DNA from 4 places in the Bacillus sp. 41-22 genome. Region 1 is predicted to be linked to each of the others. Evidence: riboswitches for the same ligand, from Rfam matches in the RefSeq annotation. Region 1 holds a riboswitch; each other region holds the start of a gene.
The links. A riboswitch is a leader RNA that binds a small molecule or an ion and turns the genes downstream of it on or off. The one in region 1 is predicted to bind S-adenosylmethionine.
Positions count from the first base shown of each region.

Region 2: linked by a shared signal. The riboswitch ahead of LCF45_RS01100 (peptide ABC transporter substrate-binding protein) and the one ahead of LCF45_RS01840 (methionine ABC transporter ATP-binding protein) in region 1 are both predicted to bind S-adenosylmethionine.
Region 3: linked by a shared signal. The riboswitch ahead of LCF45_RS24645 (methionine ABC transporter ATP-binding protein) and the one ahead of LCF45_RS01840 (methionine ABC transporter ATP-binding protein) in region 1 are both predicted to bind S-adenosylmethionine.
Region 4: linked by a shared signal. The riboswitch ahead of LCF45_RS05090 (LLM class flavin-dependent oxidoreductase) and the one ahead of LCF45_RS01840 (methionine ABC transporter ATP-binding protein) in region 1 are both predicted to bind S-adenosylmethionine.

Region 1 covers NZ_CP084035.1:339,691-343,464, reverse strand. The annotation lists gene LCF45_RS01850 (MetQ/NlpA family ABC transporter substrate-binding protein) at 1-511, opposite strand, end outside; gene LCF45_RS01845 (methionine ABC transporter permease) at 533-1,198, opposite strand; gene LCF45_RS01840 (methionine ABC transporter ATP-binding protein) at 1,188-2,207, opposite strand; SAM riboswitch class I at 2,333-2,438, opposite strand; gene LCF45_RS01835 (cysteine hydrolase family protein) at 2,680-3,225, shown strand; gene pruA (L-glutamate gamma-semialdehyde dehydrogenase) at 3,538-3,774, opposite strand, start outside.
Region 2 covers NZ_CP084035.1:190,484-194,257, forward strand. The annotation lists gene LCF45_RS01100 (peptide ABC transporter substrate-binding protein) at 380-2,020, opposite strand; SAM riboswitch class I at 2,156-2,260, opposite strand; gene LCF45_RS01105 (aldo/keto reductase) at 2,414-3,247, opposite strand; gene proC (pyrroline-5-carboxylate reductase) at 3,249-3,774, opposite strand, start outside.
Region 3 covers NZ_CP084035.1:4,768,308-4,772,081, forward strand. The annotation lists gene metQ (methionine ABC transporter substrate-binding lipoprotein MetQ) at 1-199, opposite strand, end outside; gene LCF45_RS24640 (methionine ABC transporter permease) at 222-887, opposite strand; gene LCF45_RS24645 (methionine ABC transporter ATP-binding protein) at 880-1,905, opposite strand; SAM riboswitch class I at 2,214-2,321, opposite strand; gene LCF45_RS24650 (hypothetical protein) at 2,447-2,791, opposite strand; gene LCF45_RS24655 (thioredoxin family protein) at 2,944-3,252, opposite strand; gene LCF45_RS24660 (toprim domain-containing protein) at 3,256-3,600, opposite strand.
Region 4 covers NZ_CP084035.1:1,005,256-1,009,029, forward strand. The annotation lists gene dhaK (dihydroxyacetone kinase subunit DhaK) at 1-271, shown strand, start outside; gene LCF45_RS05080 (DUF4352 domain-containing protein) at 327-878, opposite strand; gene LCF45_RS05085 (hypothetical protein) at 1,084-1,290, opposite strand; SAM riboswitch class I at 1,547-1,652, shown strand; gene LCF45_RS05090 (LLM class flavin-dependent oxidoreductase) at 1,735-2,793, shown strand; gene LCF45_RS05095 (ATP-grasp domain-containing protein) at 2,786-3,742, shown strand.

The DNA of each region.
Region 1 (3,774 bases):
CGATACCACTTGGATCCCCAAATAGACCAAAATCTTTCTTAAGCTTTAATAATCCAGCTGCATCAAGAAGTTTTAATGCACGTGCTTGGTTCGTTGGATCATTCGGAATAGCAATTTCCGAACCATCTGGGATTTCATTTGCTTTCTTATATTTTTCAGAGTATAAGCCCATCGGTGCAATTTGCGTTGTACCAACAGCTGTAATATCTAACTTATGCTCCTTTTTAAATTGCTCTAAGAAAGCAATGTGCTGGAATGAGTTTAGTTCAATATCTCCATCAGCTAACGCTTTGTTGGGTGTTGTGTAATCAGAGAACTCAACCAGTTTAATTTTAATCCCTTCTTTTTCAGCTTTTTTCTTTAAAATTTCCCAAACGTCTCCATCTGTTCCAGTTACACCGACGCGAACTACTTTCTCTTTCGCTCCTGCACCTGTGTCTCCACCTGAGCAGCCGCTTAATGCTGTAATTCCTACGATCGCTGATAATGCAAATGCTAAAATTTTCTTCATTTTCTTTTCCCCTCTTCCTTTTTATGATCTGCGTAAAAAGACTTTCGCAAAGTAGTTCCCTAAATTTTGAGCCACCTGTACAAGAATAATAAGTAAAACGACCGTTACAAACATAACTGACGTATCAAAGCGTTGATAACCATATGTCATTGCTAAGTCACCAAGACCGCCACCACCGACAAGTCCTGCGACTGCAGAAAATTCAATTAAACCGACCGTCATAAACGTGACACCTAGGATCAATGGTGCTAAAGCTTCTGGTACGAGGATTTCAAAAACAATTCTAAGTGGTGAAGCGCCCATTGCTTGTGCTGCTTCAATTACTCCTTTCGGAACAGAAACAAGATTGGTTTCAACCATTCTAGCAATACCAATTGATGCAACTAACGTCATTGGGAAGATTGCTGCAGCCGTTCCAATCGTCGTTCCAATAACACTTCTTGTTAGTGGGCTTAAAGCTACTAAAAAGATAATGAATGGAACCGGACGAATTGTATTAATTATGATATTAAGAATAGAAAAGACCCATTTATTTTCTAAAAAATTTCCTTTTCTCGTTACATACAACAGTAAACCTAGAGGTATACCGAGAATTGTAGCAAATATAAGGGTTACAATTACCATTAAGAGGGTATCCCCCGTCGCATCTAATATGCGAGGCCAAAATATACTCCAATCAACTCGCATGAGCTTCTACCTCCTTCAGCTGCACTTGCAGTCTTAGATGTTGTAATGCTTTTTGAATTTCTTTCTGTTCACCTTGTAGTTCTACAAGAAGATTTCCAAATAGCACATTTTGGAGTTCAATAATATTTCCATAAAGAACATTTACATCGACGTTATAGTTTTTCGCAATATATGATAGTACAGGCTGCCCTGTCTCTTCCCCAGTAAAAGTCAGGCGATAAATCTGACCTCCGTTTTGAATTTTCGCTAGAACACTTTCTGGTAAGTGATCATTAATAACAGAGCGTACAAAATTTTGAGTTGTCTTTGTTTTTGGTTGTGTGAAAACGTCAAACAGTTTTCCTTCTTCAATTACTTTTCCTTTTTCCATAACGGCTACACGGTGACAAATTTCTTTCACAACGTGCATTTCATGTGTAATAAGTAGAATCGTTAAATTGTACTCTCTATTTACTTTCTTTAATAAATTTAAGATTTCTGTTGTTGTTTCCGGATCTAAAGCTGATGTTGCCTCATCACATATGAGAATATCGGGTGATGTCGCAAGTGCTCTTGCAATCCCAACACGCTGCTTTTGCCCACCTGATAACTGTTCTGGATAATAGTTCGCTTTATCTTCTAAACCAACAAATTTTAGTAGTTCATTCACTCTTTCTTTTATCTCATTCTTTGGCAATTTCGCTAACCTTAATGGATAAGCAATGTTCCCAAACACCGTTCTTGAATTAAATAGATTGAAACTTTGGAAAATCATCCCAATTCTTTGTCTTAGTGTCCGCAATTCTTTCGCCGATAATGATGTAATATCTTTATCATCTATTGAAATTGTTCCTGCAGTTGGTCTTTCTAACATATTTACTAAACGTAATAGCGTACTCTTTCCAGCACCACTAAATCCGATAATGCCAAAAATTTCGCCCTTTTCAACTGACAGCGTTACATCCTCAACCGCATGAACAGATTGCCCACCTGATTCATATACTTTACTTACATTGTTAAAAGAAATCATTTTCTTCCCTCCTATATGCTGTAAAACTTGAAGTAGAGCTTTCGAGGTAAAATAAAAAGTGCTCTCCTCCTTATCAGTAATAAAAGATAAGAAGGAGAGCACTTTTATATGTACTCATTCACATCTTCTCATCTTCCAAGCCTTTATAGGCTTGCTGGAGTTAGCACGGTATTAAAAAAACCCGTTGCTGAGGTATCGTAGGGCCAGTCCCTCCACCTCTCTGGATAAGAGTGTATCGATTTAATTGTCGTTTAATTAAGTCTTATTATAGAACTCAGAATAATGAGAGTCAATACATTTTTCGGAAAAATATTAATTATTTCTCTATTTAAATTTTTAAATAAGAAGTAACAATACAATAGTGATTTTTAAAGTTATGTAAAATCCTTCTCACTCATACTTTTAAAAAGGAGAATCTTCTCTATTCATTGAATAACATTATTTGAATATGAAATCGGAGGAAGATAGATATATGAAAACAGCTCTTTTGCTCGTCGACATTCAAAATGATTATTTTCCAAGCGGAATGATGGAATTACGTAATCCAGTAGAAGCAAGTGAATATGCTAGTCAGCTACTACAACATTTTAGAATAAGAAACGAACCTATTTTTCATATCCAACATGTAGCTATAAAAGATAGCGCTACTTTTTTCCTACCCAATACAGAAGGTGTCCATATTCACGAAAATGTCCGTCCACTTAGAGAGGAAACCGTTATCCTTAAACATTATCCAAATAGCTTCCGAGAAACTGATCTTCTAGAACAATTACAACGTTCAGGAATTGAGCACGTCGTAATATGCGGGATGATGACCCATATGTGTATTGATGCTACAGTAAGAGCTGCTTTTGATTTTGGTCTTCACTGTACCGTAATACACGATGCTTGTGCTACAAAAGATCTTTCATTTAAGAATGCTACTATACCAGCTGTTTATATTCATAATACAATTTTGGCGAGTTTAAATGGAGTATACGCAAATATAATGAGTACAGAAGAGTTTTTAGCGACCTAAAAAAAACACTCCTTTCAGTTAGCAAAGCCGAAAGGAGTGTTCTCTTGTCTAACCATAGATTTTCTTTCAAATTGTATTATACAGGAAATCCTCAAAATGAATACTAAAAAATATGACTAATAAGTCAATTTTTCTCGCTGTTTTGTTTCTATTTTCATGTTTATCCCGATATTAACAAGGTTTAACTAATCCAAAAGAAAAAATAGTAATATTTAGAAACCTTTCTTGATTGAAATTAACTAGCTTCTATTATAGAGAGTTTCTCAAAAAGAAAAGATCTTCACAGTCTGTGAAGATCTTTTCTACTATTTCTTATAAAGTTTCAGAAGTAGTTTTTGCTTGCATGTGAAGCGCTAAGTAATCAGGGCCACCAGCTTTAGAGTCTGTACCAGACATGTTAAAGCCACCGAATGGTTGGTAACCTACGATTGCACCAGTACATCCACGGTTGAAGTATAAGTTACCAACGTGGAAGTCTTCACGTGCTTTTTCAATATGGTCACGGTTGTTAGTAACAACTGCTCCTGTTAAACCGTATTCTGTATTGTT
Region 2 (3,774 bases), 150 kb from region 1:
ATACATGTTGAGCTATAATCTATCGTTATATGTTTCAACTTAGTAGACATTACATTTTGATGATAAAATATTTTGTTTCTTTGATTATTTAGAATATTAACACTGGAAAGAACTATATGTCAATAATAAAAAGTGGAGTGTTAATTTCTTGGAATAATATATTGAAAAAGCAGAGTTCCTCATATTAGGGAATCTGCTTTTAATATATTTTGCTAAAAAAACAATGGGGGTGGGTGAGAACACGATGATCTAAGTTGCATTTTATCCCGCATTAACGGGCAGTAAGATCCTCGCCTCAAAATTCAGTGAAAGCAAAGAAGTTAGGGGGGATCAACTGCCCGTAAAAGCCCGATTGGTGAGGGCTGATTAAAGTTTCACTTTATTTTTCAATTTTTGCCCATTTGAAGTTTAATTGACCTGCAAAGTCTACTTGCACAATGCCTTTCACATAAGAACGCTCTAAATAAGATTCTCCTTTTTGGTAAAGAGGAGCGATAACAGAGTCCTTAAATAAGATTTTTTCTGATGCTAGTAACGCTTCCCAGCGAGCTTTTTCATCACCAGCCAAAGTAGTTTTAACTTTTTCAATTGTCTCATCAAACTCTTTATTAGAGTAATGATCTAAATTGTAAGGGTTATTCGTCGTAAATAGTTCAAGGAATGTAATTGGATCAGCAAAGTCAGGGCTCCAACCGTCAATTCCAATCTCGTAGTCACCTTTTAATAAGAGTGAAACTTGTTGTTTACGTGGTTGCGGTTTTATATTTACCGTTAAGCCATCTAAATTCTTTTCTAGTTGTCCTTTTAGGAACTCACCAGTTTTCTTCTCAAGGTCACCATCACTTGTTAATAATTCTAATGTTATCTTTTCAGAACCAAGTTCTTTTTTTGCTTTCTTCCATAATTCTTGTGCAGATGTTGTATCAACTTTTGTTAAATCGCCGTTTGCAGTACGGAAGTCTTTTCCATCAGGCCCTTTTGCAAAGTTTTTCGGCACGAGACTAAAGGTTGGTGTAGAGCCATCATTTAATAACGTATTTACAAAAGATTTTCGATCAATTGTTTGATCGATTGCTTGGCGTGCAGAAACGTTTTGAAGTACTTTGTTTTGCTGATTCATACGTAAAAACTGTACCCCTACGTTCGGACGTTCTTTAAAGTTAGCATCCTTTTTATATTTATCAACGAAGTCAGATGTTAGTTTTATACGGTCTAATTGTTTGGATTCGAATAAATTTACTTCTGTTGATTTCTCTTTCACAACGTTGAAATTGATTTCTTCGAGTTTGACATTATCTTTATCCCAATAGGTAGGGTTTTTCTTAAATTTAAAGCTTTGTTCATGCTTCCAATCGCTTAGTGTAAAAGCTCCGTTGTACAAGATTTTGTTATCTTCTAAAGCGTACTTATCACCTTGTGCTTTAAAGAATTCCTCGTTGATTGGTAGAAATGTTGGGAACGCCGTTAAGCTAATAAAATACGGAACAGGGCGCTCTAATTCTACTTCAAACGTATGGTCATCAACTGCTTTTATACCAAGTTGATCGGATGGGAGTTCTTTGCTATTAATTTTTTTAGCGTTTTTAATATCCAGGAATAAAAAAGCATATTCAGAAGCTGTTGCTGGATCGACAGCTCTTTGCCAAGCGAAGACAAAATCTTTCGCTGTTACAGGTGTGCCGTTCGACCATTTTGAATCTCGTAAATGGAATGTGTATTTCGTTTTATCAGCACTTACTTCATGAGATTTCGCAACGCCAGGAACAGGTTTATTACCTTCACCAAGATTGTATAAACCTTCAAATACGTTTCTCATTACTTGACCAGAATCAGTATCTGTAGCACGAGCCGTATCCATTGTTCGAATCTCAGTAGGAGAAGATAAGTTTAAAACTTGCTTACTAGGTGCCTCATCTTTTGCATTTGCTCCGCTCGCTTCGTTTTTATAACTACCGCAACCAGATAATAAAATACTTACTCCTACAACTGATGCAATACCGGGTACAAACTTCTTTTTCATTTGATTTTCCTCCTAAATAGTTAATAAGATTGGATGATGATGAGGGAAATGAAAAACAAAAAATCCCTCTTTTCGTATTGAGAAAGAGGGATTTTTACGTACAAGTTATGCACCCGTATATAAACGAAGTCCCTCATTCTATCTTTCAAGCACAAAGCTTGCAGGAAGTGGCACAGTATTCAAAATGAACCTGCTGCCGAGGTTTCAAAGGGCCAGTCCCTCCACCTCTCTTGATACAATGAGTAAACAAATAAATTTTATTAATTTTTGTGTTTCTTTGATAATTCAAAATCTTACACCTTAGATAATGAAGTGTCAATCAAATGGGATATAGTTTGAATTTTCAGTTTTATTTTTTTAAAAAAACCACTGCATATGGCAGTGGTTTCCCTACTAGAAGTTAAAGTTATCTGGATCTGGACCAACGCGATGATTTTCATTTAAAGCTTGAATTGCTTTCATATCATCCGAGCTTAATTCAAAGTCAAAGATGTTTGCATTTTCAATAATGCGGTGTTCTTTAATAGACTTAGGGATTGTTACAACTTCATTTTGTAGATCCCAACGTAAAATAACTTGTGCAGTCGATTTATTATATTTCGTAGCGATTTCTTGTAATGTTGGGTGATTAAGTAGCTGCCCCTGCATTAATGGTGACCAAGCTTCAAGCTGGATGTTATGTTCTTTACAGAAGGCATGTAATTCTTCTTGTGCTAAACGTGGGTGGTATTCCACTTGGTTAACCATTGGTTTAATTTCTGCAATTTCAAATACGTCTTGCAAATGGTGAATATGGAAATTACTCACACCGATAGCACGAACACGACCATCTTTATAAAGCTGCTCTAAAGCTTTCCATGATTCAGTGTATTTTCCTTTTACAGGCCAATGTACTAAATATAGATCTAAATATTCCAGACCTAATTTTTCTAATGTAGTTTCAAATGCTTGTAGTGTTGACTCGTAACCTTGATCACTATTCCACACTTTTGAAGTGATGAATAACTCTTCACGAGGAATACCAGATTCTTGAATTGCCTGTCCAACGCCTTCTTCGTTTTTATATATCGCAGCAGTATCGATACTACGGTATCCATTTTTTATAGCTGCTTTTACAGAATCAATTACTTCTGTACCATCTTCAACTTTAAAAACACCCAAGCCGAACCAAGGCATTTTCACGCCGTTATGTAATGTTGTATAGTCGTTTAAACTTGTTAAAGTCATATTAATTCCCCCTAGCTTTTTTATTGGTCGCTTCAACTGCTTGTTGAATGACTTCTGAAAAATTATTTTCATATAGAACTTTTAAGCCTTCAGCCGTTGAGCCTCCTGGTGTTGTTACTTGTTCGCGGAGCATAGCTGGATCCTGATTTTGCTGGAGCATAGCGGCAGAGCCAGCAATCATTTGAATGACAAGGTGTTTTGCTGTTTCCTCATCAATCCCATAGCTTTTCGTTGCTTCAATTAAACCTTCAGCAAAGTGATAGAGAAAAGCGGGTGCACTACCAGTAACTGCGGTAAGTTGGTGAACTTCCTCTTCGGTACAAAACTGTGAGGTACCGATACCTTTTAAAAGAAGTTGTAACGTTTCTTGATGTGTTTCATCTACAGAATGTCCCGTCGTATATAAGGAGATAGACTTTCCAATCCCAGCAGCTGTATTTGGCATAATCCAAGCAACAGGTGTCCCTTGGGGAAGTCTTTCTTCTAGATAAGATGGTCCGATTCCGGCAGCAACTGTCACGACAAAT
Region 3 (3,774 bases), 830 kb from region 1:
ATACGTAGTCTTGGAATTTTTTAATTTCTAGCTCAATTCCTTTTTTCTCAAGTAACGGTTTTGCCTTTTCTAAAATTTCAGCGTGCGGTACGTTAGAAGCACCAACAACAAGTTTCTTTTCATCTTTATCTTTCCCGCCACAAGCAGCTAACCCAAAAATTGAAGTTGAAATAAGTGCTGTAAGTAATAATTTTTTCATTTGAAATATCCCCCTGTTTTCATTATCTTTTATCTATTCGAGTCGTTAAACTATCACCAATCCACTGAATTAAAAATACAACGAGTAATACACAAATTGTCGCAACGATTGTTACATCGTTATTTCCACGCTGGAATCCCTCTAAGTAAGCAAGTGTTCCAAGACCACCAGCACCAACAACACCTGCCATTGCTGTATAGCCTACTAAAGCAATAGTCGTAACCGTAATACCAGATACTAACGCTGGTAACGATTCTGGAATTAACACCTTCAAAATAATTGTGCTTGTTTTTGCTCCCATCGCTTTTGAAGCTTCAATTACACCTTTATCAATCTCACGAAGCGCGATTTCAACCATTCTCGCGTAAAATGGTGCCGCTCCAATAATTAAAGCTGGCAGCGCTGCACTCGCTCCGAGTATTGTTCCAAGAAGAATCTTTGTGAACGGGATTAATAAAATAATTAAAATGATGAACGGTATAGAACGGAAAATGTTTACGAACGCTCCAATCACCGTATTAATCGCTTTATTTTCCCATAAATTATCTTTCGCTGTCATAAAGAGTAATAGTCCTAAAATAAGTCCTAAAACAAATGTGGCAAGTGCTGCGATTGCCGTCATATATAACGTTTCACCAGTTGCTTCTAACATTTGATTCCAATCAATATTTGCGATTAACTTATCCATGTGCAATCACCTCCAGCTCTACTTGATCTTGATGAATCCCTTCTATTGCTTGCTGGATCGCTGTTTCTTCACCATTTAAATGAACGACTAAACTTCCGTAAGATCCGTTATTCGTTTGCGCGATATTTCCTTGCAAAATGCTAACTTCTATATCACCGCGCTGCATTAACCTTTGAAGTACCGGTCTTTCTACCGCTTCACCGACAAACTGCAAACGAATTACTTTTCCATCTGGATACTTTTCTATTAAACTTTCAATCGTTTCATTTGTATCTTCAGAATCAGTTAACTGCTGTACAAATCGTTTTGTAATGTCTTGCTGTGGATTACGGAATACGTCAAGTACTGGACCCGTTTCTACGATCTTCCCTTTTTCCATTACAGCAACTCGATTACAAATTTTGCGAATAACGTGCATCTCATGCGTAATCAATACAATTGTTAAGCCGAGACGCTTATTAATATCTAACAATAAATCTAAAATTTGATCTGTCGTTTCCGGATCAAGAGCTGACGTTGCTTCATCACATAAAAGTACTTGTGGATTATTTGCTAACGCTCTTGCAATCCCGACGCGCTGCTTTTGTCCACCACTTAGCTGAGATGGGTACGCGTCTCCTCTTCCTTCTAATCCAACAAGATGAATTAACTCATCGACACGTTTTCTTCTCTCCGCCTTATCGACACCTGCAATTTCAAGTGGGAATGCGATATTTTCACGCACAGTTCGTGACCAAAGTAAGTTGAAATGCTGAAAAATCATTCCGATTTCTTGTCTTGCCTTACGAAGTTCATTTCCAGTAATCGCTGAAATCACACGATTCGCAATTGTAATTTGGCCAGAAGTTGGTTTCTCTAACTGATTAAACAATCTGATTAACGAACTTTTCCCAGCGCCACTATATCCAATAACACCAAATATTTCACCCTTATCTACTTTTAAGTTGGCGTTATCTACAGCAGTGACATCACCGCTTTTTGCCTTATATATTTTCTTTACATTTTCTAATAAGATCATGATGTTCACCCCTTTTTTAAATAAAAAGCGCAAGCGGCTCGCTTAGAACAAGAGGGCGTTGGAATCCCAGACGTAGAGGCGCTTTTTGCCTCATAGGAAGGGATGAAACGACCGACTGTTCTAGCCGCTGGAGCTAGATTTCATAAAACTTTGGATAGACTCCGCATTTTTTTATTTTTCATGCGTGTAGTCCATCGTTATAGCTCCTCTTATTATTTGAATGTCCTCCGCATTCAAACAACAAAAAACCTTTCCGCTTCTAGAGAAGCAGAAAGGTTTATATGCGTATATAACAACATTATCCCTCTCTCTCATCTCTCAAAGCATTTGCTTTGCAGGAATTGGCACCATTTCAACATAAGTTGACGGTTGCCGGGCTTCACAGGGCACAGTCCCTCCACCTCTCTTAATAAGAGAAATCAGATTAAATTTTCGTCTGATTTAAAATTTATGAAATTGTCTATATTTTATGAATTGAATTGTATCAATATCCACACGCTCTGTCAACAGAAATTTTCGTAAAAAAAGAAACTTCAGAATTTTAAGCTCCGACTGACATCGGTTTACATATATGAAACATCGATTCAACTAATAACATCGTTCGATACGTTCCAGAATATTGTACCCGTCCATCACTCATTAACTTTTGCAACCTCATATTTCCAGTCACTAACTTTTGTACATCCTCTTCCTCTAAACAAACGATTTGTTCCGTTCCTCTCGCCTCTTTCAAAAGTTCTATATAATCTCTTGAAATTTGTAACGAACAGCATTCATCTCCAAAACGAAAATTAACAGTTCTTTCTCCTTGCCTTAAAAGCGGTTCTAAATGATATTGACCATTAGCGTAATTTACAAATGATTGAAGCAAAGAATATAATTTCATCCTAAACCACATCCCTCATATCACTTTCTATTACATACCATTCCCTCTTATTAAAGGGCAATCCTGTTATTTTCGCTCGACAAATACTGTATCTATCACGCATGTCGACATATTTCCCAAGAAATATGTCGAGGCGGCAAAAACTTTGCCGCCTACTTTAATTCCGTATATAAATATTCAACCGAATGAAATGCATATATTTTCTTCATCAGTGTCCCATTTTCAAAAATAAGTAAACACGGTACACTTTCTATCCCATACTCTTTCGCTAAATGCGGGGCATAATTTAAATCTAACATTCCAATTTTCAAATCTTCAATCGTCATCTCAACGACCGTTAACATCTTCTTTGCCAATTGGCATGTTCCACACATTGGTGTATACACATATAACACTGTTTTTTCTTCATTTCCTATTAGGGCTGTAGCTTCGGCACCTGTCCAATCAATCACTTCTATCATTCCTTACCGTAAATATTCTGTATAAACGTCAATGTCTGCTCCCCATAATACATTTGCTAAATGTGAAGAAGGTGCAGTCGCCACCTCGCGATACGAGCGATCAATATAAATATGCTCTGCTTGCGGAAATTCTTTTCGGAATTGTTTCCTTAACTTTTCTCCTGCATCATCAGCATCCACTAGCACATATACGTCCTTATCAAAAAATTGATCAATGAGCTCATCCATTTTCGACAAACCAATTGTACCATTTGTACAAACAATTTCCACTGGTTCACGAATAATAGATTCAATCTTTCTTCTATCCGATTTACCTTCTACAATAATGACTTTTTCCACATAAATCATATGTCATCACCCGATCACCATATACTATACAACCTTTAACTTAGTATATAGTATATTCGTTATTTTCATGTTGTTTCCTGTTTATTTTTGCAAAAGAAAAGCTCAAGCGGCTTGCTCAGCATGAAGCCTACATGAAAAAAGTTTTTCAAAAACGTTCTCCTACATAATAATTAA
Region 4 (3,774 bases), 670 kb from region 1:
TAGAGGAGCGGTAGTTGGTGATAAAACGCTTGTTGATGCACTTGCTCCATGTGTAGATTCTTGGTTAGCTAGCGCTTCAAACGAAGTAGACGTGAAAACTGCCTTTGAAAAAGGAGCAGAAGCAGCGGTTAAAGGAGCAGAGTATACGAAAGAAATCGTAGCTCGTATGGGTCGCGCTGGTACAGTTGGTGAAAGAAGCTTAGGCTATCCAGATGCAGGTGCACATGCACTTGGAGTTATCTTTACGGAGATTGCGGGTAGTTTGAGATAGTAATTAGAAAGTCCCTCTGCCTTAGGTAGAGGGACTTTTATATTGTATTTTAGATTTAGTTTTTTTGTGATTGCAGCTTATCAATTTTCCAGTTTGTTTCTAGAGGGTCTAAAGAGCTTTCAATATAGAACATATATTCATCTGTGGTACTTGGTACTTCAAAAGCTATTTTCAATTCTACTGTTTCATTTGGTTTAACTTGTATATCAGAAGGGTTTTGGTCAAGCACCTTGCCTTCATAGGCCTTTCCGTCTTTTTCATCTTTTAGGTTATATTTTAATTCTGATAGTCCAATCGTTTGACCTCGTACATTTTTTACAGAGACATTAACAACGACGGAATCGTTGTTAGCATTTAAATATGCACTTTGAACGGTGGCCAAGTAATAGCCTCCTTTAACACTCTCACCAACTAATAAAATACCTTGTTCCAAGCGGCTCATATCTTCTTTTTCTTCAAAATTTATTAATTCTTCATTTTCATTTTTTGCGGTTGGTTCTTCTATTGGACCATTTTCAACGGCACTATCTTTTTTATCTTGTGTACAAGCAGCCGTAACACTGACTAATACTAGAATTAAAGTAAGTAATATGAATGATTTTCTCATAAAATTGATCTGTCTCCTTAAGTTTCTCAATTTTGTGCAACTATACATATAAGATTAACATAATGTCTCATTATTGGCTCAAAATAGGGGGTCCTTTAGACACCTTATTCTTGTTTTTTATTAATATGATTGGTGTATTTACTCTAGTTGTAGCGAAATCGTCCGTTGTTATCATTCCTACTGTAAATATGTAATTAGTATTATTTTATTCTTTAAATATCTCCGGTTTTTCAACTCTAAATGATTGCACCTCACCGCACTCTAAACAAAATGTGGTTAATAGTTTGGAACGTTTCCCTCCTGAAAAGAATCTACTAGATTCATCCTCACAAACATATGCATGATAAGCAGATCCAATCCTTCCTTCTTTAAATGTAGTAGAACCACAATTCTCGCATCGTTTATTTTTCATGTTACTAACACCTCATTTGATTGATATTTATTTTTCTGTGTTTTTAAGATAGAAGTAAAGCAACTTGGTTATAAATGATGTTTTCGACATGATACAACATAGCCCTTTATATATCCGCAAGTAAAACAACATAATACCCTATAAATCTCTATAACAATATGATGTTTCATATATCATTTAATGTTTATCGGAAAAATAAGTATTAAACGATTGATTTTTATTATTCTGATGATTATAATAAATGGAAATCAAACAATTCTTATGTTGAGAAGTGGAGGGACGGGCCCTATGAAACTTCGGCAACCTCGTTTTAGACGAAAGGTGCCAAATCCTGCAGGTGAAAAACACCTGAAAGATAAGGGCGGTTCATTTAGTCAAGAAGGCTACTCTTATTTCGTTAAGAGTAGCTTTTTTTATGGTTAAAAGATAAAGGGGGAATAGGTAGTGGAGTATGGTTTTTGGTTGCCGATTTTTGGGGGATGGCTTCGAAATGTAGATGATGAATCTATGCCGCCTACGTTTGAGTATGCAAAACAAACAGCGCAAGCGGCAGAACAATTAGGTTTTTCAACAACACTTATAGCAGAATTAAATTTAAATGATATAAAAGGTGTTTCAGCACCAAGTTTAGAAGCGTGGACAACTGCGGCAGCACTTGCTGCGGTAACGGATCGATTAGAGATTATGACAGCTGTAAGACCTGGCTTCCACAATCCAGCAGTTACAGCGAAAATGGCAGCAAATATCGATCAATTAAGTAATGGCCGTTTTACATTAAATGTAGTTTCAGCATGGTGGGAAGAAGAAGCGAAGCAGTACGGCGGGGTATTTACCGCACATGATGAACGGTATGATCGCACAGAGGAATTTGTAACAGTTTTGAAAGAGCTTTGGAAAGAAGAAGAGTTTTCTTATAAAGGGAACTTTTATGAGCTTCATCATACACATTTAAGTCCAAAACCTGTGCAGAAACAAGGAATTAAGCTTTATGCAGGTGGTGAGAGTGAGAGAGGAAAAGAGGTCATTGTAAATCACGCGGATGCATATGTAATGCATGGGGGAACAGTGGAAGAAGTATTTGTGAAAATAGAAGATATGAAGAATCGTAGAAAGAAAGTTACAGAGGAGCCATTGCAGTCATTCGGGCTCGCGGCTTACGTCATTTGTCGTGATACAGAAGAAGAGGCATTAGAAGAATGGAGACGTATAACGGATGTGAAAGACGATGCTTTAGGTTATGCGGGTTACCAAGATTTTATTAGTAAGTCGCATTTGGAACAGCAAGTGAAGCTCAATGATTATTCCGTATCTAATCGTGGATTACGTCCTAATTTAATCGGAACACCAGAACAAATTGCAGAAAGGATACTTGCTTTTGAAAAAGTGGGTGTTACGTTATTACTTTTACAATTTTCTCCACAGCTTGAAGAGATGAAACGATTTTCTGAAAAAGTGATGCCATTAGTTGAAGCAAAAAGAAAGGAATTGATTACAAATGAGTAAAATTTACATATTACATGAGAATAAGGAATGGACGGATCATTTGGTGAAAAGATTGGAAGAACTGGAGTTACCTTATGAGGAATGGTTTTTAAATGAAGGAACACTTTCGTTAGAAAAAGAACCTCCCCAAGGTGTTTTTTATAGCCGTATGAGTGCTTCTTCACATACGAGAGGGCATCGATATGCACCTGAGTTGACTGAAGGAGTTCTTGCTTGGCTAGAGGGATACGGACGAACAGTATTTAATGGGTCTCGTGCATTACGCCTTGAAGTAAGTAAATTGAATCAATATGCAGCATTAAGAAATTTTGGGATACAAGTGCCGAAAACAATTGGTGCTGTTGGCCGTGATAATATAGTAAAAGCAGCAAAGGAGTTAGGGGAAGTGCCATTCATTACAAAACATAACCGTGCAGGTAAAGGCCTTGGTGTTCAACTTTTTCATTCTATTGATACTTTAGAACAATATTTGGATGGTCCGACATTTGAAGAACCCATTGATGGAATTACTTTAATCCAGCAATATATTGAAGCGCCAGAACCATATATTACACGTTGTGAGTTTGTAGGCGGTCAGTTTGTATATGCAGTTAAAGTAGATACATCAGAAGGATTTGAGCTTTGTCCAGCAGATGCTTGCTCTATTCACGATGCTTTTTGCCCAGTAGGAGAAGAGAGTAAGAAAGAGTCGTCAACAAAATTTGAAATTATATCGGACTTCCAAGAGCCAATTATTGAACAATACAAAGAATTTTTGAAAGAAAATGAAATTACTGTCGCTGGTATTGAATTTATTCGCAGTTCGGATGGAACAATTTATACGTATGATATTAATACAAACACAAACTATAATTCTGACGCAGAGTCTGTAGCTAATCAATTTGGTATGCTTGAGCTTGCTAAATTCCTTGGAATAAAATTAGAAAAACAAGTAGAGTCAGTTAAATAATGTTGATTAAAAAATAAGGTTCTGGTGCAAAC